2 regions of the Streptococcus sp. NCTC 11567 genome follow, and region 2 is predicted to be linked to the other one. Evidence: predicted binding sites of a transcription regulator. Region 2 holds the regulator's gene; the other holds the start of a gene.
What was found. The regulator NrdR, encoded in region 2, represses ribonucleotide reductase genes. The targets are predictions, from matches to a motif close to ACACNATATATNGTGT.

Region 1 (15,559 bases), 340 kb from region 2:
AACAGTACTATACTTAATAAACTAACGAGAATAAGATTAATTTTTTTCACGTGTTGCCTCCTATTGTATCACCATTTTAACACAATAAAAGTAAAAAATAAATGAAAAAAAGTTAGGTCACCCTAACTTTCTCATTTATTGAATATCAAAAATAACAGATTTTACCGTAGTCATGGCTTCAATAGAGTATTTAACTCCTTGAACACCTGCACCTGATTTTTTAGCGCCTAAGAATGGGAAATTATCTGTTCCACGTTGTGTTTTATTGTTGAGGTGAACAGTTCCGACTTCTAATTGCTCAGCAATTCCAAAAGCTTTAGGGAAGTTATTCGTAAAGATGGACGCCTGTAAACCATATTCAGAAGCGTTGGAAATCTTAACAGCTTCTTCCACAGAAGTGACACGAATAATTGGTAATACTGGACCGAATGGTTCTTCCCATGCCAAACGCATGTCAGTTGTCACATGATCAAAGAGAACGGGTGAAATAAGATTGCCCTCACGATTAAAGGTTGTCAAAGCAGTTGCTCCCTTATATGCAGCATCTTTAATCAACCCCTCAACAAAATCAGCTGCTTTTGTATCAATTAATGGTGTGATATCAGCATCGTCTTCAGGCATTCCGACACTCAGTTTTTCAACAAGTGTTTTAATCTCCGCCGCCAATTGATCAGCCACCTTGTCCATCACAAGAACGCGTTTAACTGCTGTACAACGTTGTCCTGAGTAACCAAAAGCACCTGCTACAATATTTTTCGCTGCTAAAGCAAGATCTGCATCTTCCAAAACGATAGCAGAATCCTTACCACCAAGCTCAAGCATAATTGGTCGCATACCCGCTAATTTACCGATTCCTTCTCCAATTGGAGTAGAACCTGTAAAGTTGATAAAGTTAACCGCTTCGTGCTCAACGATGTAATCACCGATAACAGAACCTCGCCCTGTAATAGTATTAAAGACACCTGCTGGAATACCAGCTTCTGCAAAAGCTTCTGCTAGTAATAAACCAGAAATAGAGCCTTGTGTTGGTGGTTTAAGAGCAACAACATTTCCTGCAATAAGAGCTGGAGCAATTTTAGAACCTGCCAAATTAACAGGGTAGTTAAATGGAGAAATAGCAAGAACTAAACCAACTGGTTCACGACGAACAATAGCAATCTTCTTCTTACTTGCGGCTTCGAAGCTACCACCTTCCAGAACTTCACCTTCCATACGAAGGCCTTCTTCTGCTGCATAATTAATGATTTCAGCAGTACGAATAACTTCACTCACTGCTGCCTTGTGGCCTTTTGCGACTTCTTTTGATAGAACAGCACCAATCTTCTCAGCATCACGCACCAAGATATCAGCAGCCTTATGCAAATAAGCTGCACGTTCTACATAAGATAGGGCACGCCAAGCTGGGAGAGCCTTTTTAGCTGAAGCGTAAACAGCATCTACCTCTGCCTGCGTCATCGCTGGAACTGATCCCAACTCTTCGCCTGTTGCTGGGGCGTAAATCTTAATATCACTTTCTGAAAGTTTCCAATCACCGTTCACTAAATTTTTATATTGTGTTGTCAACGTTTTATCTCCTTTTACGATAGTAATCCTATTCTATCACTTTTCTCTGATATTTCAACAGTTGGATATGTAAAGTATCAGAAAATTTCGACAAATTATTTGAGGTTTCAAATTATTTTACTGAAAGAATAATAAAAAGAGCTGGAAAGTTCCAACTCTTTTGCTATTAATCTTCAGAAACGTATTCTTTAGAAAGTTCAAGAACTTCTTCTGCTGTTGAACATTCTGTAAGAGCACGATTTGCATATTCTTCCATTTTAGCAGAATCAAGTTTCTTCATTAAGCTACGTGTACGAAGAACAGATGTTGCTGACATAGAGAACTCATCAAGTCCCATTCCGACAAGAAGCGGAACAGCTTGTTGATCACCTGCCATTTCACCACACATACCTGCCCATTTACCTTCAGCATGCGCTGCTTTGATTACATTGTTGATCAAACGTAGGATTGATGGGTTGTATGGTTGGTAAAGGTATGATACTTGTTCGTTCATACGGTCTGCTGCCATAGTGTATTGGATTAAATCGTTTGTTCCAATTGAGAAGAAATCAACTTCTTTAGCAAATTGGTCTGCAAGCATAGCAGCCGCAGGAATTTCAATCATGATACCAACTTGGATGTCATCCGCTACTGCAACGCCTTCTGCAAGCAAGTTTGCTTTTTCTTCGTCAAAGACTGCTTTTGCAGCACGGAATTCTTTAAGAAGTGCTACCATTGGGAACATGATACGAAGTTGTCCGTGAACAGAGGCGCGAAGAAGAGCACGCATTTGTGTACGGAACATAGCATCTCCAGTTTCAGAGATTGAGATACGAAGAGCACGGAAACCGAGGAATGGGTTCATTTCTTTTGGAAGGTCAAAGTAAGGAAGTTCCTTATCTCCACCAATATCCATTGTACGAACCACAACAGGTTTGCCATTCATGCCTTCAAGCACTGCTTTGTAAGCTTCGTATTGTTCGTCTTCAGTTGGGAAGTCTTGAGAATCCATGTACAAGAACTCAGTACGGTAAAGACCAACAGCTTCAGCACCATTGTCATTAACACCTTCAACGTCTTTTGGAGTTCCGATGTTAGCAGCCAATTCAAAGTGTTTGCCGTCAGCTGTTTCAGTATGCGCATCTTTAAGGAGGGCCCACTCTGCTTTTTGTTTGGCATAAGCAGCACCAGCTTCTTTGAAAGCGAGGATTTGATCTTCACTTGGATCAATAATGACTTCACCAGTGATACCGTTAACAGCAATCATGTCGCCATCTTTAACACGTTTTGTAATATCATTTGTTCCAAGTACCGCAGCGATCTCAAGTGTACGTGCCATGATAGCAGAGTGACTTGTACGACCACCGATATTTGTAACAAATGCTTTTACAAATTGTTTGTTAAGCTGAGCAGTATCTGAGGGTGTCAAATCGTGTGCAATAACGATTGATTCTTCATTGATTGTAGCTGGGTTTGGAAGTTTCACACCTAAAAGGTGAGCCAACACACGTTTTGCAACGTCGCGGATGTCCGCTGCACGTTCTTGCATGTATGGGTTATCTTCCATGCCTTCAAAGATAGTGATGAACATGTCAGTCACTTCTTTAAGACCTGTTTCTGCATTCGTTTGTTTTGCGCGAATAGTTTCTTTAATTTGGCTGATCATTTCTGGGTCAGCAAGAACCATCAAATGTGCATCAAAAACGGCTGCCGCTTCTTCGCCTAAGCTTTCTACTGCCTTTTCACGGATAACAGAAAGCTCGTCTTGTGAAGCTTGGAGTGCAACATCAAGGCGAGCTTCTTCTGCATTTGTATCTTCGACTGTAACAGTCTCAAATGACAAATCCGGCTGAACTAGTAGATATGCTTTAGCAACGGCAACACCATCAGAGGCTGCGATTCCTTTAAGCATTTCTGTCATAGTCTTATGCCAATCCTTCTTTAGTCATTGTTTCTTCGATTGCTGCGATTGCATCTTCAGCGTCAGCACCTTCAGCTGAGATAGTAACATCTGCACCTTGACCAACACCAAGACTCATAACACCCATGATTGATTTTAGATTTACTGCTTTACCTTTGTAGTCAAGAGTGATGTCTGAAGCAAATTTGCTAGCTGTTTGAACAAGCAAAGTAGCTGGACGTGCATGAATACCTGTTTCTGCAACAATGTGAAAGTCTTTTGAAGCCATATTATGGTTCTCCTTTTAAGTTGTGTATTTTTGAGCCATCATATGATAACCCTTACAATACCACATTATAGCATATTGCTATTTTATTTTCAAGATTAAATATCTGAGACAGGAAAAATCTGCGTTTGTTTTCATGATATTCTCACGTTGTTTTTATTCGTTTTCTTTTTGTGTTAAATTTTTTCATACAACTAACACTGACGATTTAGTATTTCTTTTCCAGAAGACCTTAACCACAATATTTAGAAGGCTTTCTAAACATTAGACACAAGATATAGTGCTTTTTTAGCCCAAAATCTTGCTTTTTGGAATGTTTTTTTATATGCTATTATAGTAATTCTATTTAAAAAAATGGAATACTCATCACTATAAGAGGGGCAAGACATGATTACAGTATATTCAAAAAATAATTGCATGCAGTGCAAAATGACCAAGAAGTTTTTAGAACAACATGGGGCTAACTTTCAGGAAATTAATATCGATGAACATCCTGAAAAAGTTGAGTATGTGAAAAGTCTCGGGTTCACGTCTGCTCCTGTTATCGAAGCGGATAACCTCGTATTTTCTGGCTTCCAACCTGCAAAATTAAAAGAACTGATTTAATAAGACAAGGAAAAATAATATGAGTCTCAAAGATCTTGGCGATATTTCTTATTTCCGCCTAAATAATGAAATTAACCGTCCTGTTGGCGGTAAAATTCCACTCCATAAAGACAAAGAAGCTTTAGAAGCTTTTTTCACTGAAAATGTGCTTCCAAACACCATGTCTTTTGCCTCCGTTACGGAAAAAATTGAATATTTAATCTCAAATGATTACATTGAATCAGCTTTTATTCAGAAATACCGTCCTGAATTTATTACTGAATTAGCTGACGTCATCAAGGCAGAAAATTTCCAATTCAAATCGTTCATGGCAGCTTATAAATTTTATCAGCAGTATGCCTTAAAAACAAATGATGGAGACTATTATTTAGAAAGCCTTGAAGACCGTGTTATGTTTAATGCTCTGTATTTTGCAGATGGTAACGAAGCCCTTGCTAAAGACTTAGCCATTGAAATGATCAACCAGCGCTACCAACCGGCAACTCCTTCTTTTTTAAATGCTGGTCGAAGCCGTCGTGGTGAATTAGTGTCTTGTTTCTTGATTCAAGTGACAGATGACATGAACTCTATCGGACGTTCCATTAACTCTGCCTTGCAATTATCTCGTATCGGTGGAGGAGTTGGTATTACCCTTTCTAACCTGCGTGAAGCTGGGGCACCAATTAAAGGCTATGCTGGTGCAGCTTCAGGGGTTGTTCCTGTTATGAAACTGTTTGAAGATAGTTTTTCTTATTCAAATCAACTTGGGCAACGTCAAGGAGCTGGTGTTGTTTACCTAAATGTTTTCCATCCGGATATTATCGCTTTCTTATCTACTAAAAAAGAAAATGCTGATGAAAAGGTGCGTGTGAAAACCTTGTCATTGGGGATTACCGTTCCTGATAAATTCTACGAATTAGCTCGTAAAAATGAGGACATGTATCTCTTTAGTCCTTATAATGTTGAAAAAGAATATGGCATTCCCTTTAACTATCTCGACATCACCAACATGTACGATGAGTTAGTGGCTAATCCTAAAATTACTAAGACTAAAATCAAAGCTCGGGATCTTGAAACAGAGATTTCAAAACTGCAACAAGAATCTGGCTACCCTTACATTATCAATATTGATACTGCTAATAAAGCTAATCCTATCGATGGAAAAATCATCATGAGCAACTTGTGTTCTGAAATTTTACAAGTTCAGACACCTAGCCTTATCAATGATGCGCAAGAGTTCTTACAAATGGGAACTGATATCTCATGTAACCTCGGCTCAACTAATATCCTTAACATGATGACGTCTCCAGATTTTGGACGTTCTATTAAAGCCATGACACGTGCCTTAACCTTCGTGACCGACTCATCAAGCATCGAAGCTGTCCCAACCATTAAACATGGCAATAGCCAAGCTCATACTTTCGGTCTTGGGGCAATGGGACTTCATTCTTACTTAGCTCAACATCATATTGAATATGGTAGCCCAGAATCCGTCGAATTCACTGATATTTATTTCATGCTCATGAACTATTGGACTCTCGTCGAATCCAATAACATCGCTCGTGAACGCCAAACCACCTTTGTTGGTTTTGACAAGTCAAAATATGCTGATGGAACCTACTTTGACAAATATGTCACAGGTCAATTTGTTCCAAAATCTGATCTGGTGAAAGACCTGTTCAAGGACCATTTTATTCCGCAAGCTTCAGATTGGGAGGCTCTTCGCGACGCCGTTCAAAAAGATGGTCTTTATCATCAAAACCGTCTTGCAGTTGCTCCAAATGGCTCTATTTCTTATATCAATGACTGCTCTGCTTCTATTCACCCCATCACACAACGCATCGAAGAGCGTCAAGAAAAGAAAATTGGTAAGATTTACTACCCAGCAAATGGCTTGTCAACGGATACTATCCCTTATTACACGTCTGCGTACGATATGGACATGCGTAAGGTTATCGATGTCTATGCCGCTGCGACCGAACATGTGGATCAAGGTTTGTCTTTAACCTTATTCCTTCGTAGTGAGTTGCCTATGGAGCTTTATGAGTGGAAAACAGAAAGTAAGCAAACCACTCGTGATCTTTCTATTTTACGAAATTACGCTTTCAATAAAGGTATCAAATCTATCTACTATATCCGCACCTTTACGGATGACGGGGAAGAAGTTGGTGCAAACCAATGTGAGTCTTGTGTTATTTAATCGGGAAAAATACTTAATTGATACACGTCCACTGGTTAGGCACTAAATCATCAGTATCAGAATTTGATAATAAAAAACGCCAGTAAGCCACTCAAGAATGGGTTACTGGCTTATGATATGATTTTTCATATCGACTACTCTTTAGGAGAACTTTAGAAATGACAACATATTATGAAGCAATTAACTGGAATGAAATCGAAGACGTCATTGACAAATCAACTTGGGAAAAGTTGACCGAACAATTTTGGCTCGATACGCGTATTCCCTTATCAAATGATTTAGATGATTGGCGTAAGCTCTCCGACATTGAAAAGGATTTGGTTGGTAAGGTTTTTGGTGGCCTGACCCTGCTTGACACCATGCAGTCTGAATCAGGAGTTGAAGCTATTCGTCAAGATGTTCGCACACCTCATGAAGAGGCTGTTTTGAACAATATTCAATTTATGGAATCAGTTCACGCTAAATCATACTCGTCCATCTTTTCAACCTTAAACACCAAAAAAGAAATTGAAGAGATTTTTGAATGGACCAACAATAACGAATTTTTACAAAAGAAAGCTCAAATCATCAATGAGATTTATGAGCATGGTGATGCGTTGCAAAAGAAAGTTGCCTCCACTTATCTTGAAACCTTCCTTTTTTATTCAGGCTTCTTCACTCCTCTATACTATCTTGGTAACAACAAATTAGCCAACGTTGCTGAAATCATTAAATTGATTATCCGTGATGAATCCGTTCACGGAACCTATATCGGTTATAAATTCCAACTTGGCTTCAATGAATTGCCAGAAGCTGAGCAAGAAACCTTCCGCGAGTGGATGTACGATCTCCTTTACCAATTATATGAGAACGAAGAAGATTATACAAAGAGTCTCTATGATGGTGTGGGCTGGACCGAAGAAGTCATGACTTTTCTTCGCTATAATGCCAATAAGGCTTTAATGAACCTAGGCCAAGACCCTCTCTTTCCAGATACTGCTAATGATGTTAACCCTATCGTTATGAATGGTATTTCAACAGGAACATCAAACCATGACTTTTTCTCACAGGTAGGGAATGGCTATCTTCTTGGTTCTGTAGAAGCTATGTCTGACGATGACTATAATTACGGGCTCTAAGCATTCTGACGAGGTTGATATCAAATCAGCCTCTTTTCTTATCTTTTGCTATAATAATCTTATGAAACGACATTTTTTACTTTGGAGTGGTTACCTTATTGTAACAGGTTTGACAGCTGGTCTTGTTGCTTTTTTGTTGACAGAGGCAATCCATCTGATTCAAACTCTGAGCTTTGGATTCAGTCAGGGCTCTTTTAGCACTATGATTGCAAGTGTTCCCCCAGAACGGCGCGTTCTGTCCTTACTCATGGCTGGACTTCTTGCAGGACTTGGATGGCATCTACTAGCCAAAAAAGGAACAGCCATTCAATCCATTCAGAAAACCCTTGATGATGACACGCAATTTAGCCCCTGGACACAATTTTGGCACGGCTGGCTACAATTAAGCACCGTTTCAATGGGGGCACCGGTTGGTAGAGAAGGGGCATCACGTGAAGTTGCTGTGGCTGTGACCTCCTTTTGGAGCCAGAGATGTAACTTGTCCAAATCCGAGCAAAAGCTTTTATTGGCCTGTGCTTCTGGCGCTGCCCTTGGTGCTGTCTACAATGCTCCCTTAGCCACTATTTTATTTATCTTGGAAGCTATTCTTAACCGTTGGTCCCTTAAAAATATATACGCTGCCTGCCTAACGAGCTATGTGGCTGTGGAAACAGTTGCTTTATTACAAGGCCGACATGAGATTCAATACCTAATGCCTCAGCAACATTGGACGCTAGGAACCCTTATTTGGTCAGTCATGGCTGGTCTTATCCTTTCCCTCTTTGCTCACGCTTACAAACATCTTTTGGAACACCTTCCTAAGGCTGATGCCAAAAGTCTTTGGTTTATTCCGAAAGTCCTCATCGCTTTTAGCCTTATCGCAGGACTCAGTATTTTCTTCCCAGAGATTTTAGGAAATGGCAAAGCTGGATTACTCTTTTTTCTCCATGAAGAACCACATCTGAGCTATATTAGCTGTCTACTAGTTGCCAAAGCTGTCGCTATCTATTTAGTTTTTGCTTCTGGAGCAAAAGGGGGGAAAATTGCTCCTTCTATGATGCTTGGAAGTGCTAGTAGTTTACTCTTGGCGAGTTTTAGTCAACACTTTTTCTCCTTACCTCTATCACCTACCTTAGCCATTATCATTGGTGCCTCACTCTTTTTAGGTATCATTAATAAGATGCCCTTGACCGCACCACTTTTCCTACTTGAAATCACCGGGCAATCCTTGACGATCATTGTTCCCTTAGCTGTCGCCAGTCTGGGAGCTTATATTACTTATCATTCCTATCACGTCATCAAAAAAAGACTTGCTCAAGCGCAGACAACCAAATCAGTAAACGACCCTCATTTTTAAAAACGCCTCGATAATGATATCGAAGCGTTTTTTCTTATAGGATTCCTAATCCCATTAGTAGTAACGTAATAGCTGGGAATAAATTATTGAAAATATGAAGTAAAATGGAATCTCTTAAATTCCCTCGTCTTTGATAGGCAACGAAAAGGAGGATTCCCATACAGGTATACATGACAAATTCAACAATATTAGTAGCATGCGGTAAGGCAAAAACGAGAGAGGTCACTAAACCTGCTACTTTAAGTGATTTTCCTCTAAAGAGATCAGTCATTGGAAACCCTCTAAATGCCAACTCTTCCATAATTGGTGCTATTAAAGCAATCACCAAAACAAATAAAGCGGTATAGAGGGGAAAACCACCTTTGATAAATCCAGCTAAGGTATGTATCGCAGCATCATTGGTACTAATTTCTTGTCCAGACCAGGCTTGATTTAGGAGTGTTCCTACAATGGCAATCACACGTCCTATTAACCAAAATAAAGCCAGATAGCCCCAGTCAACTAGTCTCATTTTTTGCTGTTTAATAGAGGCCTCCTCCTTATTTTGATAAAGACGCCATAAACAGACAAGAGTAATCCCTACAATAACTAAGTAGGTTATTCCAATTCCCCAATTAACCCTCATAGGAATATCATGTTGCTTTTGCAATAAAATCATCGGAAGGGCATTGAAAACCAAAGCGAGAATAATAAGCGCTGCTATTTTTAAACAATTAATGAATACTTTCATAAGTAGTCTCCTTTTAGGCTAACGATAAAATTGTCTGGTCATTGTTGCACTCTTAACGAGTAAATAAAGCTGAATTAACACCAAAACTAGGATAGCTGTTAATTCCACTTGACCAGTGAATAGATAGATAAAAAATAAAATCACATACAAGGAAGGGATAATGGAACCATTTAGGGACAACACACTTTCAAACGATGTCTTGTAATAGGCTTGTAATTCTGCCTCATCTAGAGCCATAATATTATGTTTTAATTCTTTCAAATTTGGAAAATAAGGAACATTGGTTCCCCGAATGGCATTGTAACGTTTCATGGCTAAAGCTTGAAAAGGAATGGTCATTAGTAATAAAAGGATATCCAGAAGCGGAATGGCCAACATGGCATGCTGTGAATCATTGGTTAAGGTCAGACCAAGTAGCACATTGCACATGGATAAAATAGAAGCTACGGCAATCAATAACATGGTATAAGCATGCTTTTTATTCAGCTGACGGTAACCTTTTTCAGAATAATCATCCTCTTCAACTGTGTTATAAACAGCTGTCTCTTTTTTCAGTTGCGTTAAAAAAACAAAAGAGAGTGTGAGTCCTGTGACAACTACCAGACGATTTAATAAGATAATCAGGTTAATCACATCTTCTTTTAGGAACGTGAGATGATCTAATCTCCCTCCATGGTAACCTAAAAAGGCTCCAACCATGCCACCTATAATCCCTCCCGCCAAACTTGATAGTAATAACATTTTTAACAAGCGTAAAAAACTATTCTTCTTCTTTTTCATTCCTCGACCTCCACTAGACGAAACACATCTTCAACTGGTTCCTGAAACACCTTAGCAATTTTCATGGCAATTACAATTGATGGGGTATATTCGTTACGCTCAATGAGACTGATGGTCTGTCTCGATACACCTGCAAGTTTTGCCATTTCCGTTTGATTAATACCATCTCTGGCTCGTAATTCTTTGAGCCGATTTTTAAGCATAATGTCCATTAGTTGGCTCCTTCATCGAGGTAAATTTTTAGACCAATTTCTGTGTCCTCTACCAAGATAGCTTCCTTGCGAAATCTCCAAAGCAAGAGATAGCCATAATAAAAATCACCAATACAGCCTGCAGCATGAAGACTGACAACAAAAACATATAGACCTGCTGGTAACCAACCTAGCATGAAAAAGATGCTCAACATAAGGGTAATAACTACAAATGGTGATAGACTAATAATAACCATCTGCTTTCGGGAATAGAGAGAACCTGGACTGGTTGCATAAGCCATCAAGCTTTTCCAATTTATGCCAAACTTGACAGGATTTTGGGGACAAAATTGTTTAAAGAAAATACCATGAATTCCTTCGTGAATCACGAGTAGCAAAACACTCAATAATAAAGAATAAAAAAAATCACTTACTCCTAATACTAGTCCCTTTGAAGAACTTGCAAAATGAACAAAGAACATCAAAAATAAAAAGAAGAGTGGTAAAACTAAAATATTGAGAAGAATGATGGTCATTTTATTGTGCAAAATATCGATTTCCTTCAGTAGTCTCATAACAGACCTCCTTTTATTTTGTTTCCTTTGAAGATATTGTAACACATCCTTTACTTATTGACAACGATAATAGTCAAAAAAATTATGATTGTTGTCAAATTTCCTATGAAGATAGTCAAAAAACCAAGCCCCTAGGAACTTGGTTTTGACGTTATTTGATTAAAATTGCTCTGGAACTGCTGCCATTAAGTCAGAAATCTTAGAAGCATCTGATCCACCGGCCATCGCCATATCTGGTTTTCCACCACCACGGCCTGACACAATAGGTGCCAACACTTTAATCATATTACCTGCATGCACTTCTTTAGACTTGCTTGCTACAAGGACATTAACTTTCTCACCAATCGCTGCTACTAGAACTAGCACCTCTGAGTAGTCTTTTTGTTTCCAATTATCAGCAAAGGTACGTAGGGCGCCTGCATCAGATACAGACACTTGACTAGCAATATAGCGCAAGCCATTTACTTCCTTGACCTCTTTAAAGACATCACCAGCTTGGGCTGCTGCAGCTTTTTCTTTAAGCTCTGCATTTTCTTTTTGCAAATCGCGGAGCTGTTCACTTAGACTCACAACCTTAGCAGGAACTTGATCCATTTGTGGAGCTTTCAATGTGTGAGCGATCTCTTTCAACGCATCTTCTTGCTTGCGGAAGCTTTCAAAAGCTTGTTGACCCGTAACAGCTAAAATACGCCGTGTTCCTGAACCAATACCTTCTTCCTTAAGAATCTTGAAAAGGCCAATTTCCGAAGTATTGTTTAAATGAGTTCCTCCACAAAGCTCAACAGAATAATCACCGATTTGAACCACACGAACAGTTTTACCATATTTCTCACCAAAGAGTGCCATAGCTCCCATTGATTTAGCGGTTTCTACATCAGTTTCAGTTGTTGTGATAGCAAGGGCCTTCCAGATTTGTTGGTTAACCTCTTCTTCAATGCGACGAAGCTCATCTACTGTTACAGCTTCAAAATGGGTGAAGTCAAAACGTAAGAATTCTTCCTCGTTTAAAGATCCCGCTTGGGTAGCATGCTCACCGATAATGTTGTGAAGGGCTGCATGCAACAAGTGAGTTGCTGTATGATTTTTCTCAACAGCATAACGGCGCTTGTGATCAATGTCAAGAGTGTAAACAGTGTCGAGGGCTAAACTAGCTAAGACATCTACCGTATGTAAGGCTTGACCATTTGGTGCCTTTTGAACATCTATTACACGGGCAACAATGTCTCCATTAGCATTTTTAATGACCCCGCGGTCAGCCACTTGTCCACCCATTTCAGCATAGAATGGCGTTTGATCAAAAACAAGTAGGGCTTGACCTTCTGACACGACTTCACTACGTTCGTTATCGACAATAATAACAGCTAAACGAGCATCAACAGTTTCCGTTTCATATAAGAAGGTTGATGATTCGGTAATACCAGCAAGGGTTTCATTTTGCATCCCCATTGATCCGCCTTTAACAACAGCTGCACGGGCACGGTCCTGCTGTTCTTTCATGGCAGCCTTGAAACCATCATGATCAATTTTGTAACCAGCTTCTTCTGCCATTTCCTCAGTCAATTCAACTGGGAAACCATAGGTATCATACAATTTGAAGATATTTTTACCTTCTAGGGTATCTTTACCAGCTTCTTTTAACTGCGCCAGCAATTGATCCAAATGACCTGAACCAGCATCAATGGTCCGAGCAAAAGTCTCTTCTTCGCGTTTAACAATTTTCTCGATGAAGTCACGTTTTTCAAGGATTTCTGGATAGTAGGAAGCCATGATTTCCCCTACAGTCTGAACCAGTTTGTAAAGGAAGGTTTCTTTGATACCAAGTTTACGTCCATGCATGACCGCACGACGAAGCAAACGGCGAAGCACATAGCCGCGACCTTCATTACCTGGAAGAGCGCCGTCACCGATCGCAAATGATAGAGCACGAATATGGTCTGCAATGACCTTAAAGCTCATGTTGTCTCCGTCTTGATCGTAAGTTTGACCAGACAATTTTTCGACTTCCTTGATGATTGGCATGAACAAATCAGTTTCAAAGTTTGTTTTAGCCCCTTGCATCACCGCTACCAGACGTTCTAAACCAGCGCCCGTATCAATGTTTTTATTTGGTAATTCTTTATATTCTGAACGAGGAACTGCTGGATCAGCGTTAAATTGTGAAAGTACAATATTCCAAATCTCGATGTAACGGTCGTTTTCAATATCTTCTTCCAAAAGACGAACACCGATATTCTCAGGGTCAAATTCAGTACCACGGTCAAAGAAGATTTCTGTATCTGGACCAGAAGGGCCAGCACCAATTTCCCAGAAATTGTCTTCCAGTGGAATCAAGTGACTTGGTTCCACACCAAGTGAAATCCAACGATTATATGAATCTTTATCGTCTGGATAATATGTCATGTACAATTTTTCTTTAGGGAAACCAAACCATTTCGGGCTAGTTAGCAATTCAAAACCCCATTCAATTGCTTCATCACGGAAATAATCTCCAATAGAGAAATTCCCAAGCATTTCAAACATGGTATGGTGACGAGCAGTTTTACCAACATTTTCGATATCGTTGGTACGAATTGATTTTTGAGCGTTAGTGATACGTGGGTTATCGGGAATCACAGAACCATCAAAATACTTTTTAAGAGTTGCCACACCAGAGTTAATCCAAAGCAAAGTCGGATCATTCACCGGAACAAGATTTGCAGAAGGCTCAACCGCGTGACCCTTAGATTTCCAGAAATCCAACCACATTTGACGGATTTGAGCAGAAGATAATTGATGCATAATTAAGATACCAAGAGCGTTAAGAAAGCGAGAAGAAAATAGGAGACCAACGCTGTGCGCCAGCGCACTAGGCGGTCTATCTTTTTTCTCGACGCTTTTAGCTCGGGTTCAATTCAGAAAATTATCTAAATTGAACTTTTCCTTTCATATAGTAATAATTGAGGTGAAAGTCCGTAGCCCGAGTTCATTTCAGAATAAACTCGATACCCTTTCCTTTCATTTAGATATTTTGAGAAGTCAGCAATTGAAAGAAGCAACCCTTCCGGGCGGGTTCAATTTAACTAACTAGCTGAACTGAACGTTTCCTTTCATTTGTTTTTAGCTTGGCTTTTATTCGAAAATAACCTAACCAAACCATTCCTTTGTTAAAAATTTCAATTTGTTTTCAAAACACATATGGTTCCAGGAAACAGGAACCAACACCAATAGATTGCTTATTTTTAGAAAAACTTTCAGTGATAAACTATTAAGAACTAGATGCAGCTTCCATCATTTCCACATAGTCAATGGCAACTACTAAAGAAATAACTAAATCAGCATAACCATCATCTACAATCGTTACAGAATAATGGGAAGTTAAATGAAAAAGTTCTTTGGAAATTTCAGCAACTAGTTGACCATCCGGAGTCCTCAAACGAAAATCAAGGTCCCAAATATTGCCTTCTAAAAGCAAACCTAAATTTTCGACCGTATACCGGTCTTTAAAAAATGTTAATTTCTTTTGTAAATAGAAAGAATGGCCATTAGCCATATCAATTGTAAACTGAGGGAGGAAAGAAAATACTTTTTTCGTAATCTGACAAATTTCAATACCTTGGTCATTGGTGACAGTAAAGCGTTTCGGAATTTCTAAAAAACTTCCTTTAACTTGATAGGCCAATTGTTCAAAATTATCTTGGATATTAAATTTTTCACCGCCAAACGTAAACCGTTGTTTCACTAGAAATTGTTTCATAATCACCTCAAAAAAATAACAAGAAATCAAACGAAGGGCGAAGAACCGCGGTACCACCTTCATTCAATGACTTGTCATTCTTATTTTGTTATATCAATTATTATAAAGCTAAGTAGCATGTCTATCTGATTATCCATGACTCGCAGCAACCGTCACTTTTCTGTATCTAATCCTTGATAAACAATTCTTAACTAAATTATTATAAGTTTTTTTAACTGATTAGTCAATGAAAACTTATTATTGAGCAGCAGCCTCACCTGTTTGAGTATCAGCAGTTCCTTCAGCTGGTGTTGCCTCAGATTGTTCTTCTTGTGGCTGACTAGCTTCTGTTGATTCTGAAGCTGGTTTTTCTTCTGATGTTTTTGGAGTTGCTGAATTGGAACTTGTTGCTTTTGATTTTTTATCAAGGTTAGCATATTGCACTAAGATGTTAGCAAAGGCTTTGTCCTTAATTTTAACATTAGCTTTGTCTAAAGCTTTAGCGATGATTTTGTTTTGGAAGTTCATGTCTCTTGTTTTTTCAGCTAGAATAATAGCTTTCAAACGTTTTTTATAAACTTTCCAGTCAGCTTTCTTTTCAGCT
Region 2 (15,559 bases):
AGCTTCCGCAGGTTACCTCCTGGTGGACAATTATGTGATAGGCGTGACTCTGGCTCTTATTATAGGTGCGATTTATGCGGTTAGCATGATTTTTCAGTCTACAACTCTTGTGATGAGCATGAATTCTGCTAGAGAAATTAGCGAGTCAGAAGCTCCAGATTTTTATCATATTGTAGAAGATATGGCCATGGTAGCACAGATTCCTATGCCAAGAGTCTTTATTATTGAAGACCCTTCTTTAAATGCTTTTGCCACAGGGTCTAGTCCTAAAAATGCAGCCGTAGCAGCAACCACAGGCTTACTTCAAGTGATGAATCGTGAGGAACTTGAAGGGGTTATTGGGCACGAAGTTAGTCATATCCGTAATTATGATATTCGTATTTCAACGATTGCGGTTGCCTTAGCCAGTGCGGTAACGCTCATTTCAAGTATTGGGGGGCGCGCACTTTGGTATGGGGGTGGTTCGCGTAAACGTAGTAACAATAATGATGGAGGCTTAGGCATCATCTTGTTGCTCCTGTCGTTGTTGTCTCTCGTTTTAGCGCCTTTAGTAGCGAGTTTGGTTCAGTTAGCGATTTCTCGCCAAAGAGAGTATTTGGCAGATGCGAGTTCAGTTGAACTGACTAGAAATCCCCAAGGGATGATAAGGGCTCTTGAAAAATTGAAACAATCTCAGCCGGTAAAATACCCTGTTGATGATGCTAGTGCGGCCTTGTACATTAACGAGCCCCGCAAAAAAGGTAGTTTCAGTTCATTATTTAGTACTCATCCTCCCATTGAAGAGAGGATTGAGCGATTACAACACATGTGAGGGCTTGAGGTTAGCTCAAGCCTCATTTTCTTTCGTTTTTGCTTTTTAATATTCAGATAAAAGATAGAAATTCTAAGAAAACAAGGCTCCTTTAACCTAATTTTGGTCTAAATGATTGCAGAAAAGCTTTAGAAGGAGAGGAGAATCCTTTGTTCTGAGGAGTATCAGACGATAAGGTTAAAAAATGTAAGAAAATTGTCATATAACTATTGACAAATACCTGATATAATAGTAAAAATAGATTAGAATTTTATTAGGAGAAAATGATGTTGATTCTTTCTGAAATCAGAAAACGTCCAGACGGTCTTCATTTTGACCAAGTGTGCGACGTTAAAGAAAAATTATTGGAACGCGACCCACAAATTCTGGATCTTAAAGACGTGAGGGTTGTGGGAGATGTGCACTATGATGCTGGTTTGTACTTGTTACATTATCAGCTAAGCTATGAGGTGACCTTGCCTTCAAGTCGATCGATGACTCCTGTCAGCTTAAAAGAAGTTCAAGACGTTCAGGAATTATTTATTGAAGCCACAGATGTAGCAGGTAAACAAGATATGGTTGATGATCAGTTAGTTTTGGTCTTAGAAGAAGACAACATCGATCTTGACGAAAGCATTGTGGACAATATCTTGCTCGCGATTCCTTTACAGGTATTGACTGAGGAAGAAAAACAATCTCAAGAATTACCAACAGGTCAGGACTGGACCGTTCTGACTGAGGATCAATATCAATCTTTAAAAGAGGAAAAACAAAAAGAAAATAATCCTTTTGCAAGCCTCCAAGGGTTGTTTGATGAATAAAACTGAATATTAAAGATGTCTGTAATTTTTATTTGAAAAAAGGATTATTCTTTGATATACTCTTTAGAGAATGTAGTTGCTCGTTTGTAAAGGCCTTTTATCGGCCGCACAGGAGTGAAGAAGGTGATATTATCAGAAACTTTCGTACTCATTAAGTGATAATAAGTAACCATTTGAGACTTGGCTCTCAAAGATGAAAAAATTAGATTGACCTCGTGGCCTTCTTTCTGGGAGAGAAAGAAAGTCTGAGAGGGTAAGGGTTGGTGTAAATGACAAAGAAAATTTTAATTATTGAAGATGAAAAGAACCTTGCACGGTTCGTTTCACTCGAATTGCAACATGAAGGTTATGAAGTAACTGTTGAAGTAAATGGTCGCGAAGGTTTGGAAACTGCCTTAGAAAAGGATTTTGACTTGATCCTCCTTGACCTAATGCTTCCTGAAATGGATGGTTTTGAAGTGACTCGTCGCTTACAAACTGAAAAAACAACTTACATCATGATGATGACTGCGCGTGATTCGATTATGGATGTGGTTGCGGGATTAGACCGTGGAGCGGATGATTACATTGTGAAGCCATTTGCTATTGAAGAGTTATTGGCTCGTATCCGTGCCATTTTCCGTCGCCAAGATATCGAATCTGAGAAGAAAACCCCTAGTCAAGGGATTTACCGTGATTTGGTCTTGAACCCACAAAACCGTTCAGTTAACAGAGGAGATGATGAAATCTCTTTGACGAAACGTGAATATGATTTGCTTAGCATTTTGATGACTAATATGAATCGTGTCATGACACGTGAAGAGTTATTGTCAAATGTTTGGAAATACGATGAAGCTGTTGAAACAAATGTAGTGGATGTTTATATTCGTTACCTTCGCGGCAAAATCGATATTCCAGGTAAGGAGTCTTATATCCAAACCGTTCGCGGTATGGGCTATGTTATTCGTGAGAAATAAGTAAGATGGTAAAGCAGAAACAGAAGAAATATAAAAAATCGTTACCAAAACGTTTATCGAATATCTTTTTTGTTCTCTTTTTCTGCATTTTCTCTATTTTTACACTGATTGCCTACAGTTCAACTAATTATTTCTTGTTGAAAAAGGAAAGGCAATCGGTTTTTCAAGCCGTAAATATTGTTAGAGTTCGTCTTTCTGAGGTGGACTCTAATTTTACATTAGAGAACTTAGCAGAAGTTTTGTATAAAAATGATAAGACACACCTTAGAATTGATGACCGAAATGGGAGTCGTGTGATTCGAAGTGAGCGAGATATTACCAATACCCTTGATGCCAATCAGGACATTTACGTCTATAATGTGGACAAGCAGATGATTTTTACCACAGACAATGAGGAAGCTTCTCCTGGTTTGAGAGGTCCTATCGGTAAAGTTTTTCATGATCACATTGAAGATCAGTATCGTGGCTTTTCCATGACACAAAAGGTTTATTCCAATCGAACAGGAAAATTTGTAGGGTATGTTCAAATTTTTCATGATTTGGGAAATTATTACGTGATTAGGGCACGCTTACTCTTTTGGCTGCTTGTGGTGGAACTATTTGGCACTAGTCTGGCTTATTTGATTATTTTAATTGCCACTCGACGTTTTTTGAAACCTTTGCATAATTTGCATGAAGTGATGCGCAATATTTCCGAAAATCCTAACAATTTAAACTTACGTTCTGACATTTCGTCAGGGGATGAAATTGAAGAACTGTCGGTTATTTTTGATAACATGCTGGATAAGGTCGAAACGCATACCAAGCTGCAATCTCGCTTTATTAGTGATGTTAGTCATGAGTTACGGACGCCGGTTGCTATTATTAAGGGGCACATTGGTCTCTTGCAACGCTGGGGCAAAGATGATAGTGATATTCTCGAAGAAAGTTTGACGGCTACTGCGCACGAGGCGGATCGGATGGCAATTATGATTAACGATATGCTGGATATGATTCGGGTGCAGGGGTCCTTTGAAGGGCATCAAAATGACACCACGGTTTTAGAAAATTCTATTGAGACAGTCATTGGAAACTTCCGTGTGTTGAGGGAAGATTTTGAATTTACATGGCACTCAGAGAATAACGAAACTGTGGCGCGTATTTATAAAAATCATTTTGAACAGGCTTTGGTAATTCTGATTGACAATGCGGTTAAATATTCTCGTCAAGATAAGAAAATCTCGATTGATCTTAAGGTGAACGATAAGCAAGAAGCTATTGTTAGAGTCCAAGATAAGGGAGAAGGGATTTCTAAAGAAGATATTAAACACATCTTTGAACGCTTTTATCGGACAGATAAATCTCGTAATCGAACCAGTACTCAGGCTGGTTTAGGGATAGGCTTGTCTATCCTCAAACAGATTGTGGATGGTTACCATTTACAGATGGAAGTTGAAAGTGAATTGAATCAGGGATCTGTCTTTATTTTACACATTCCACTAGCGGTTTCGAAAGATAACCAGTGAATTGATGATCAATTATAATGAAAAAAAGAATGGCAGTGGACGTTACCACAAGATGGTAGGTTCAAGTGCTGTTCTTTTTTCTGGATTTTGCTACCTCATTTGAAACAATTTCCCTTAGCTAGATTCCCTGACATATCCTTTTGTTATCCTTGAAAATATGATAGAATAGAGTACTAGATTAATTTGATAGAATTGGGGTGTTTGCGTGCGTTGTCCAAAATGTAATTATAATAAATCAAGTGTTGTCGATAGTAGACAAGCTGAAGATGGCAATACCATCCGCCGTCGACGAGAATGTGAAAAATGCCATACTCGTTTTACAACATTTGAACGTGTTGAAGAACTCCCTTTGTTAGTCATAAAAAAGGATGGCACAAGAGAGCAATTTTCACGAGATAAGATTTTGAATGGCGTTGTTCAAAGTGCCCAGAAACGCCCGGTCTCAAGCACGGATATCGAGAACTTAATTTCGCGTATCGAGCGAACCGTTCGTACAACTTATGAAAATGAAGTGTCAAGTACTATTATCGGTAATTTAGTGATGGATGAATTGGCAGAACTCGATGAAATCACTTATGTTCGTTTTGCCAGTGTCTATAAGAGCTTTAAAGATGTTGATGAAATTGAAGAATTATTGCAACAAATTACCACTCGTGTGCGAGGAAAAAAGAAAAGTAGTTTAAATGATGAAACCCATTGATACCTTTACCTATCTTAAACGCAACAAAGTTTCCTGTGATGCGACAAGCCTAATTCAGTTGTATTTCCCTATTATTGGAAGTGACGCAACTGCGGTTTACCAATATTTTCTTCATTTTTTTGATGATGGGGCTAGAGCCCACAAGTTTAGCGATGTTTTAAACCATTTACAGTTTGGTATGAAACGTTTCGAAGATGCTATGGTTATGCTAACAGCAATGGACTTGGTGGTTTTATATCAGCTTCCGGACGCCTATTTGGTCAAATTGCAGCAGCCCCTAGGGCATGAAGCATTTTTAAAAGAACCTGTCTACTCTCGTTTACTCGAACAAAAAATTGGAGAATCAGCAGTGTCTGAATTACAATTAGCTATTCCTAACCAGGCGAGAAATATTTCTAAGCGGTTTTCGGATGTTTTTGGCACTGATGGCCTATCTCCTAAAACCTCTCAAAGTGCTCGAAAAACGTTTGATTTAGATAGTTTCCAACAATTGATGACTAGGGATGGGCTCCAATTTGAAGATAGTCAAAAAGATGTGATTAGCCTTTATAGTATTTCAGAGCAATACGAAATGAATTGGTTTGATACCTACCAACTGGCTAAGGCGACTGCTGTTAATGGGAAAATTCAACCTAAGCGCTTGCTGGTCAAGAAACAACAGGCTGCTAAAGAGCCAAGTAATGATACTTTTTCTCAAGCAGAGCAGGTCATTTTACGGGAGGCCAAGCAAGACAGTTCGCTTATTTTCTTGGAGAAGATTAAAAAAGCGAGACGAGCAACAGTTACTAAAGATGAAAAAACCTTGTTGCAGACTTTGGCTAAAATGTCTTTTCTTGATGACGTGATTAATGTCATGGTCCTCTATACCTTTAATAAGACCAAGTCGGCTAACTTACAGAAAAGTTATCTGATGAAGATAGCCAATGATTTTTCGTACCAGCAGGTATCAACGGCCGAAGAGGCTATGTTAGCCTTACGAGCATTTACAGATCGTCAAGGCAGTCGGCAGGCAAAACCAAAAACAAGTCAACAAACAAATGTTCCTAAGTGGAGCAATCCTAATTATCAGGAAACGACAAGCCAAGAAGAACAAGCTAAACTAGATCAATTCAAGCAGGCAGCTTTGAAGCGACTAGAAAACCTTAGAAAGGGTGGTGACTAGATGGAAAAGATTGGAGATACCATGGCAAAATTGGGTCAAAACAGTCGTGTTAATAGCGATCAATTGATTCAGACCATTTTGGCAGATCCTGAAGTGGCTGATTTTATCAGTCGACACCATCTGTCACAAGAACAAATTAATCTGAGTTTGTCTAAATTTAATCAATTTTTGGTAGAACGTCAGAAATATCAGCTCAAGGATGATTCATATATTGCTAAGGGATACCAACCTATTCTAGCCATGAATGAAGGTTATGCTGATGTCTCTTATTTGGAAACCAAAGAATTGGTAGAGGCTCAAAAACAGGCCGCTATCTCAGAACGGATTCAACTGGTCAGTTTGCCAAAGTCTTATCGCCATATTCATTTGTCGGATATTGACGTTAATAACGCCAGTCGTATGGAAGCCTTCTCGGCTATTTTGGATTTTGTGGAACAATACCCATCAGTAGAGCAAAAAGGATTGTACCTATATGGGGACATGGGGATTGGCAAGTCTTACTTGTTGGCTGCTATGGCTCATGAATTGTCTGAGAAAAAAGGTGTCTCAACCACTCTTTTACATTTTCCGAGCTTTGCCATTGATGTTAAAAATGCCATTTCAAATGGCTCTGTTAAAGAAGAAATTGATGCGGTGAAGAATGTGCCAGTGCTCATTTTAGATGATATTGGTGCAGAGCAAGCCACTTCTTGGGTCCGTGATGAGGTGTTGCAGGTGATTTTGCAGTACCGCATGTTAGAAGATTTACCGACTTTCTTTACGTCCAATTATAGCTTTGCAGATTTGGAGCGTAAATGGGCGACTATTAAAGGAAACGACGAGACTTGGCAAGCTAAACGGGTGATGGAACGTGTCCGCTATTTGGCTAGGGAGTTTCATTTAGAAGGAGTTAATCGCCGTTAAGTTTGGGATAACAATCAAGAAGAATAGACAAGTGTACTAGTGAGAGAAAGAAAAGGAGAATCATGGTTTTACCTACCGTTGCCATTGTGGGCCGTCCAAATGTGGGCAAGTCCACCTTATTTAACCGAATTGCTGGAGAGCGTATTTCAATTGTGGAAGATGTCGAAGGCGTTACTCGAGATCGTATTTATGCTACTGGAGAATGGCTTAATCGCCAGTTCTCATTGATTGATACAGGTGGTATTGATGACGTTGATGCCCCGTTTATGGAACAAATCAAGCACCAGGCTCAAATTGCTATGGAGGAAGCGGACGTTATTGTCTTTGTCGTTTCTGGTAAAGAAGGGGTGACCGACGCTGACGAATATGTGTCTAAAATTCTGTATCGAACCAATACCCCAGTCATTTTAGCCGTTAATAAGGTTGATAATCCTGAAATGCGTAATGATATTTATGATTTTTATTCACTTGGTTTGGGTGATCCTTATCCAGTTTCTTCTGTTCACGGGATCGGAACAGGGGATGTCTTGGATGCCATCGTTGAAAACTTACCAGTAGAAGAAGTCGAAGAAAATGATGATATTATCCGCTTCAGTTTAATCGGTCGTCCTAATGTTGGGAAATCTAGCTTGATTAATGCTATTTTAGGTGAGGATCGCGTTATTGCTAGTCCTGTCGCAGGGACAACACGTGATGCCATTGACACGCATTTCACTGATGCTGACGGTCAAGAATTCACCATGATTGATACAGCTGGAATGCGCAAATCTGGCAAGATTTACGAAAATACAGAGAAATATTCTGTCATGCGAGCGATGCGTGCCATTGACCGCTCTGATGTGGTCTTGATGGTTATCAATGCTGAAGAGGGAATCCGTGAATACGATAAGCGAATTGCTGGTTTTGCACACGAAGCTGGTAAAGGAATGATTATTGTCGTTAACAAATGGGATACCATTGATAAAGATAACCACACGGTTGCTCAATGGGAAGCGGATATTCGTGACCAATTCCAATTCTTGGCTTATGCCCCAATCATTTTTGTGTCAGCTTTAACAAAGCAGCGCCTCAACAAATTACCTGAATTGATTAAGCGTATTAGTGACAGTCAGAATAAACGTATCCCATCTGCTGTCCTTAATGACGTTATTATGGACGCTATTGCTATTAACCCAACACCAACCGATAAAGGGAAACGCTTGAAGATTTTCTATGCGACACAAGTTGCGGTCAAGCCGCCAACATTTGTGATTTTTGTCAATGAGGAAGAATTGATGCACTTCTCTTACTTACGTTTCTTGGAAAATCAAATTCGTGCAGCCTTTACCTTCGAGGGAACACCGATTCATCTGATTGCACGCAAACGGAAATAAGGAACGGTCCTCTGTTAAAATAGTAATTTTAAAAAGACATTATCAGTCACTGATAAGGATTGTCTTCTGTATGTCACAGGAGGCAATCCTTTTTATGATGCTTTTTAGAGGTAGGGAGAGAGTCTTTAGCATCAAACAAAGAAAACAAGAAAAAGGATTTTTCCAAGAAATCTCATTTGATTTTTGTTATAATGAAAAGATAAGCAAAAAGGTGGGATGGATATGGCTAGATTAATTCCAGGACGGATACGGAATGAAGGTATAGAGCTCTATGAACAAGGTTTAGTCAGAATACTAGACGATCATGAGGGACTTCTACAAGCTGAAGTAGGGCCCTATCACGTTCAATATGGGGCTGATGATGAGGACGTAACTTGCCAATGTGATGTGTTTGAGGCGAGACAGTATTGTAAACATATTGCAGCAGTGGAGTACTTTTTAAAAAATGATGAGAAAGGCAAACGATTTTCAGAGCAACTGAGTGATCAAACCGAACATAAGGCAGAGACGCAAAAAATGACCTCTTTTGGAAGTCTCTTTTTGGATAGTCTAGCAATGAACGACGATGATACCATTAAATACCGCTTATCAACCTTAGGAAGTCGTAGTCCTTTTTCGTCAGATTACTGGTGGAGTTTGAAAATTAACCGTTTGCCAGATGACCGTTCTTATGTGATTCGAGACATCAAAGGCTTTTTGCAATTGGTCAAAAAGGAAGGGTTTTATCAGATTGGTAAAAACTATTTTGAACAGCTGTCTTGGTTACAATTTGATCAGCCAAGTCAAGAATTAATCGACTTTTTATGGCGGTTGTCTTCTGATACAGATAAAGGGGAGCAAGATAATGTCTTTCCTAATCATGGAAGACATTTACGCCTACCTAGTGGCTTTTTTGAGGAAGGTATCCACCTACTAACAGGTCTTTACGATTTCAGTTTTGAGGGTCCTTCTCAAACCTATCATCATCTGTTTGTTCGTCCTTTAGATGCAGAAGCAGGGCTTTACCATTTTAAGGTAGAAGTGCATCGACAATCGATTGAGTTGCAAATTACCGAAAAAAATGTGCAATATTTTTTCGACAATGCTTATCTGCTTTACCAAGATACTTTCTATCACCTATCTTTAAAACAAGCGAAAATGGTTCAAGCTATTCGTAGTCTACCAATTAATGCTGATTTGGCAAAACACATTCATTTTCACTTAGATGACCAGGCTAAACTGGCTGCTAGTTTATTAGAGTTTAAGCAAATTGGAAGTGTAGAGGCTCCTAAGAGTTTTACCATTCGTGATTTTGACGTGACTTTCCAGTTTGACTTAGTTGGACAGGATGAAATAAGTTGTCAACTGCTCTTCGACTACGGGCATTACCAGGTGACTGATAAGGCAACTTTGGATCAGCTTCCCTTTGCTAGTAATTACAAAAAAGAAGAGAAAATCAATCGTTCTTTGAGGGCCTTTGGCTTTTCCCCGCAGTTTTATTCTAAAAAACGGTTATCTAGTAAAGCAGAACTTTATGCCTTTTTCACGGAAATGGTTCCATATGTTGAACGTATAGGGACAGTAGTGTTAAGTTCATCATTAGAAGGATTAAGGTCTAAGGAAAGGCCTCAGATTGCTATTGAGCGCAAGGGAGGATTATTGGATATTTCCTTTGATTTTTCGACAATCGTGGAAGATGATATCGATGATGCCCTAACTGCCCTTTTTCAAAATAATTCTTATTTCGTGAGCCAATCGGGGCAGCTCGTTGTTTTTGATGAGGAGACGCAAAAGGTTAGTCACAGTTTACAAGAATTAAGAGCAAAACATCTCAAAAATGGGCATATGCAACTGGATGGCATTGCTGCCTTACAAGTGTCACAACTTTTTGAAGGGATGTCTTCAGTACACCTTTCGAAAGAGTTAGAAGAATTGGTGCATCATTTGCAACATCCGGAAACGTTTGCTATCAAACAGCTATCGGTACAAGCTCAGGTAAGAGATTACCAAAGACAAGGGATTCAGTGGTTATCGATGTTAGACCATTATGGATTTGGAGGCATCTTAGCCGATGATATGGGACTTGGAAAAACCTTACAAACCATAGCTTTCTTATCTAGTCAGCTGCAACCAGATAGTAAAGTATTGATTCTATCGCCTTCAAGCCTTATTTATAATTGGTTGGATGAATGCCAAAAATTCACTCCTCAGTTAGACGCTGTGGTTTCCTATGGCTTGAAGCAAGTCAGAGATCACCTTATTGAAGAAGGCCACCAGATTACGATTACAAGCTATTCTTCTTTTAGACAAGACTTTGAGACTTATCAAGCCTTCGAGTACGATTATTTGATTTTGGATGAAGCGCAAGTGATTAAGAATGCTCAGACAAAAATTGCGCAATGTTTGCGTGCTTTTAATGCCAAAAATTGCTTTGCTTTATCAGGGACACCGATTGAAAATAAATTGCTGGAAATTTGGTCCATTTTTCAAATTGTTTTACCAGGTCTTCTTCCTGCCAAAAAAGAGTTTTTAAAAATGACGGCCAAGCAGGTATCGCGATATATCAAGCCCTTTATTATGCGTCGTAAAAAAGAAGACGTCTTACCAGAATTACCTAACCTGATTGAAATGACTTATCCAAATGAAATGACGGATAGCCAAAAAGCAATCTACTTAGCACAGTTAAGGCAAATGCAGAATCAGATTCGAACTGCCAGCGATGCAGATATTAACCGTCGTAAAATTGAAATTTTGTCAGGGATTACGCGATTGAGGCAGATTTGTGATACTCCAAGTCTCTTTATGGACTACGATGGGGAAAGTGGTAAGTTAGAGAGTTTGCGAACTTTGTTACTACAAATCAAGGAAAACGGGCACCGCGCCTTGATTTTCTCTCAATTTAGGGGAATGTTGGACTTAGCTAAGCAGGAGATGGATGCTTTAGGTCTCACGGCCTACCAAATGACAGGATCAACCCCTGCTAATGAGCGCCAAGAAATGACAAGAGCCTTTAATAACGGTTCTAAAGATGCCTTTTTGATTTCTCTTAAAGCAGGAGGGGTTGGACTCAATTTAACAGGAGCAGACACAGTGGTGTTAATTGACCTATGGTGGAATCCTGCCGTTGAAATGCAAGCTATCAGTCGCGCACACCGGATTGGGCAAGAAGATAACGTAGAAGTCTATCGCCTAATCACTCGAGGTACTATTGAAGAAAAGATTTTAGAATTACAAGAAAGCAAACGCAATCTGGTAACAACTGTCTTGGATGGGAATGAAAGCCGTGCAAGTATGTCTATTGAAGAAATTAAAGAGATTCTAGGTTTAGAAATCTAGAGATGTTGGTCAGTTTCGTTAAAGAAACTGACTTTTTTGATGTCGAGAGTCAAAATTGATGGCAAGAACTACTTTCGCCTAGTGAAACTAGTAACAAGTAAGGGAAAAAGCACGCGATGTCGTCTCTTGACGTACAACCCAAGTGTTTTATTCAAGCAGAATTCTATAGGAATACTTTGAAAAATAAGAGTAATTACGCTATAATAGGGAATGCTACATGAAGGGAGAAGCAGAAAAAGGATGACAAATACTCAATTTCCTCTGGTTGCAGATGGTGTTCCGATTATTGATACAGCCAAGCAGATGGCTTTATACGAGAACGAAGACCTCATCACTAATATCCATGGCTATTATCAAGACAAGGATTATGATGATGTCACAAAAAATTACCAATTTGCAGACCAAGTCATGTCTCATCAAAGCTCTTCTTCTCATCAGCGTCTTCAAACCATCAACGAAGGTCGTAGCTATGCCAAAGAGGCACGCAAAAAGGCAAAACAAGATCTTAAGGAAAAAAGACAGGCTTATCTTGCCAAAGAGATGACTTATGTTCCTAAGCAAGTGCCAAAGACAAAACGTCCTGCTGAATCAGTTCTGCCTAAACAGAGGCCTGAAACTGAGATGAGTCGCTTTACCGAAAAACTGCATCAAGAAGATTATATTTTAGCAGAGCTTCCTCGGGAGTATAAAGAGCCTGACAATCCATCACATCAAGGTTCAGCAAAGAAGAATAATTACGATTTTTTGAAGCGTAGCCAAATTTATAATAACAAAGAAACTAGAGAACAACGTGAAAAGACAATTGCGCAAGAGCTTAACCTAAGCCGATTCGAAGACCTTGAATAAGGGGATTTTTATCAGGCGCAAGTAGGATTACAAAGGAGTTAAGATGTCAAAAACCTATCATTTTATTGGAATTAAGGGATCTGGAATGAGTGCCCTAGCTCTTATGTTGCATCAAATGGGACATAAGGTTCAAGGGAGTGATGTTGAAAAATATTATTTTACCCAGCGAGGCTTAGAACAAGCTGGAATCACGATTCTTCCTTTTAGCGAAGATAACATTACCGAAGATATGGAACTTATCGTGGGAAATGCCTTCCGTGAAGATAATAACAATGAAGTTGCCTATGCTATCCAACATGAGATTCCATTCAAACGCTATCATGAGTTTTTAGGAGACTTTATGAAGCAGTTTATTAGTTTTGGTGTGGCAGGTGCTCATGGGAAAACGTCAACCACAGGATTATTGTCCCATGTCTTAAAGAATATTACGGATACTTCCTACTTGATTGGAGATGGCACTGGCCGTGGTTCAGCCAATGCACAATATTTCGTTTTCGAATCAGATGAATATGAGCGTCATTTCATGCCTTATCATCCAGAATATTCCATCATTACCAATATTGATTTTGATCATCCTGACTATTTTACAGGGATTGATGATGTGCGAAGCGCCTTTAATGATTATGCCAAACAGGTTAAGAAAGCCTTGTTTGTCTACGGTGAAGATCAGGAATTAAAGAAAATCACAGCTAACGCTCCGATTTATTACTACGGTTTTGAAGAGGGGAATGACTTTGTGGCATCTGATATTGCTCGCACCACCCATGGCTCTGATTTTACAGTGAAACATGATGGTCAAATTATTGGTCGGTTCCATGTGCCGGCTTATGGTCGTCATAATATCTTGAATGCAACGGCAGTGATTGCTAATCTATTTGTTGCTGGTATCGATATGGAACTTGTGGCAGAACACCTGAAAACTTTCTCAGGGGTCAAACGTCGCTTTACTGAGAAATTAATTAATGAGACGATTATCATTGATGATTTTGCTCACCATCCGACAGAAATTGTTGCGACCATTGATGCTGCGAGACAAAAATATCCAAATAAAGAGATTGTAGCCATTTTTCAACCTCATACCTTTACGCGAACTATTGCTCTCTTGGATGACTTTGCCTTGGCCTTGAACGAAGCGGATAGCGTCTATTTAGCACAAATTTACGGCTCTGCTCGTGAAGTGGATAAAGGAGAGGTTAAGGTCGAAGATTTAGCTGCTAAGCTGACTAAGCCTGCTAAGATCGTTACTGTGGATAATGTATCGCCTCTTCTTGACCATGACAATGCGGTTTATGTCTTTATGGGAGCTGGAGATATCCAGTTGTATGAACGGTCTTTCGAAGAATTGTTGGCAAACTTAACCAAAAATAATCAATAAACAATTCCTGCCCTAGGCAGGTTTTATCGTCCTAAAGGAGGTTTTGATGCTTATTAGACAGGTCCAAGAAGCTGATTGGGAGACTATTGCTGCTATTGAACGTGATAATTTTTCACCACAAGAAGCGGCGACAAAAGAAGCTATTGGAGAACGGATTCGCCTTATTCCCGATACTTTTTTAGTGGCTCTTATTGATCAAAAAATTGTTGGTTACATCGAAGGACCAGTTATGGCTAAGCCTATTTTAGAAGATCATCTTTTTCATCATGTTAAAAGCAATCCTGTAAGTGGTGGCTATATTGCCATCACTAGCCTTTCGATTGATAAGGCTTTCCAACAACAAGGAATTGGGATCGCTCTTTTGGCAGCAATGAAAGATCTCGCAGTAGCTCAGCGTAGAGATGGTATTATTTTGACTTGTCATGATTACCTTATCCCTTACTACGAGATGAATGGGTTCCATAATCAAGGTCTCTCAGAATCAGAGCATGGTGGAGCTATTTGGTATCAAATGTTTTGGCACACTTAAAAGTCATATCATCATCGGTCATTATTTGTTAAGAATAAGTAACAAACGCGTGATTTAATTGCATTTATAAGGCTTTTAAGTTATAATGGCGGTTGATTATATTTAGGAGGATTGGCTTTGACCGATTTTAAGGATGATGAGTACAAAAACCAGCAACGAAGCTTTAAAGAGCAGATTCTTGCTGAGTTGGAAAAAGCAAATCAAATCAGAAAAGAAAAAGAAGAAGAGCTTTTTCAAAAAGAACAAGAGGCAAAAGAAGCTGCTCGGCGTACAGCCCAGCTTTATGCTGAGTATAAGAGACAGGATTATTTGAAAAAAGAGACAGCGACAGGGAATCCCCAATCAGATGATCAGTTAGCTGGCGATCCCTCTCTCTCATACCCTGAACATCAAAGTATACCAGAATCAACAGAGGCTAATAATGAAACTGTTGATAAGAATCTGGAAACAGAGAATCCACCTGCATCTGCAGCAGATATGGAAACAAGTCGAGAAGAAGTCGGTAGACAAGACGCTTTTTCTGATATGACTCAGGAGGAAGTAAGAACTGAGAAAGGCGAAGCAGTGAGACGAACAGTAAATAAACGCCAACAGACAGATCGCATGGCGAAAAAGATTTCAACTATTTTGATTAGTTCCATTATCATTGCTCTTTTAGCTGTCGGTTTAGCAGGAACGGTGTATGTTTATAGCGCCCTTAACCCTGTTGATAAAAACAGTAAGGAGTTTGTTCAAGTTGAGATTCCTTCAGGATCTGGTAATAAATTAATTGGTCAGATTCTCCAAAAAGAAGGCTTGATTAAAAATAGTACCGTCTTTAGTTTTTACACGAAATTCAAAAACTTTACCAATTTCCAAAGCGGTTATTATAATTTGCAAAAAAACATGAGTTTAGAAGAAATTGCTAAAGCTTTACAAGAAGGTGGAACAGCAGAGCCAACCAAACCCGCGCTAGGCAAAATCCTTATCCCAGAAGGATATACCATCAAGCAAATTGCCAAAGCTGTTGAACACAATAGCAAAGGAAAAGACCAAAAAGCTAAAACACCATTTCATGAAAAAGATTTCTTGAATTTAGTGGCAGATGAGACTTTTATTCAAAAAATGGTCAAGAAATACCCAAGATTATTGGGAAGTATTCCAACAAAGGAAGCAGCTGTTTACCGTTTGGAGGGATACCTTTTCCCTGCAACTTATAATTATTACGAAGAAACCACATTAGAGAGTCTTATTGATGACATGTTAGCAGCTACAGATGCTACTTTAGCACCTTATTACGATCAA

Region 1: a site for NrdR is predicted at 3,997-4,012, ahead of FQT67_RS03785 (redoxin NrdH). Genes of this name have one in related genera too.

What each region holds. Positions count from the first base shown of each region.
Region 1 covers NZ_LR595857.1:708,963-724,521, reverse strand. The annotation lists gene FQT67_RS03805 (polysaccharide deacetylase family protein) at 1-50, opposite strand, end outside; gene FQT67_RS03800 (NADP-dependent glyceraldehyde-3-phosphate dehydrogenase) at 136-1,563, opposite strand; gene ptsP (phosphoenolpyruvate--protein phosphotransferase) at 1,730-3,463, opposite strand; gene FQT67_RS03790 (phosphocarrier protein HPr) at 3,468-3,731, opposite strand; gene FQT67_RS03785 (redoxin NrdH) at 4,116-4,334, shown strand; gene nrdE (class 1b ribonucleoside-diphosphate reductase subunit alpha) at 4,354-6,513, shown strand; gene nrdF (class 1b ribonucleoside-diphosphate reductase subunit beta) at 6,672-7,631, shown strand; gene FQT67_RS03770 (chloride channel protein) at 7,609-8,967, shown strand; gene FQT67_RS03765 (type II CAAX endopeptidase family protein) at 9,002-9,697, opposite strand; gene FQT67_RS03760 (DUF3169 family protein) at 9,716-10,477, opposite strand; gene FQT67_RS03755 (helix-turn-helix transcriptional regulator) at 10,474-10,689, opposite strand; gene FQT67_RS03750 (DUF3267 domain-containing protein) at 10,689-11,243, opposite strand; gene alaS (alanine--tRNA ligase) at 11,403-14,021, opposite strand; gene FQT67_RS03740 (LURP-one-related family protein) at 14,488-14,976, opposite strand; gene prsA (peptidylprolyl isomerase PrsA) at 15,214-15,559, opposite strand, start outside.
Region 2 covers NZ_LR595857.1:372,832-388,390, forward strand. The annotation lists gene htpX (zinc metalloprotease HtpX) at 1-811, shown strand, start outside; gene FQT67_RS02030 (DUF177 domain-containing protein) at 1,078-1,611, shown strand; gene covR (two-component system response regulator CovR) at 1,881-2,567, shown strand; gene FQT67_RS02040 (HAMP domain-containing histidine kinase) at 2,573-4,072, shown strand; gene nrdR (transcriptional regulator NrdR) at 4,278-4,772, shown strand; gene FQT67_RS02050 (DnaD domain protein) at 4,756-5,934, shown strand; gene dnaI (primosomal protein DnaI) at 5,935-6,837, shown strand; gene der (ribosome biogenesis GTPase Der) at 6,900-8,210, shown strand; gene FQT67_RS02065 (DEAD/DEAH box helicase) at 8,433-11,525, shown strand; gene FQT67_RS02070 (hypothetical protein) at 11,766-12,371, shown strand; gene murC (UDP-N-acetylmuramate--L-alanine ligase) at 12,415-13,746, shown strand; gene FQT67_RS02080 (GNAT family N-acetyltransferase) at 13,793-14,275, shown strand; gene mltG (endolytic transglycosylase MltG) at 14,387-15,559, shown strand, end outside.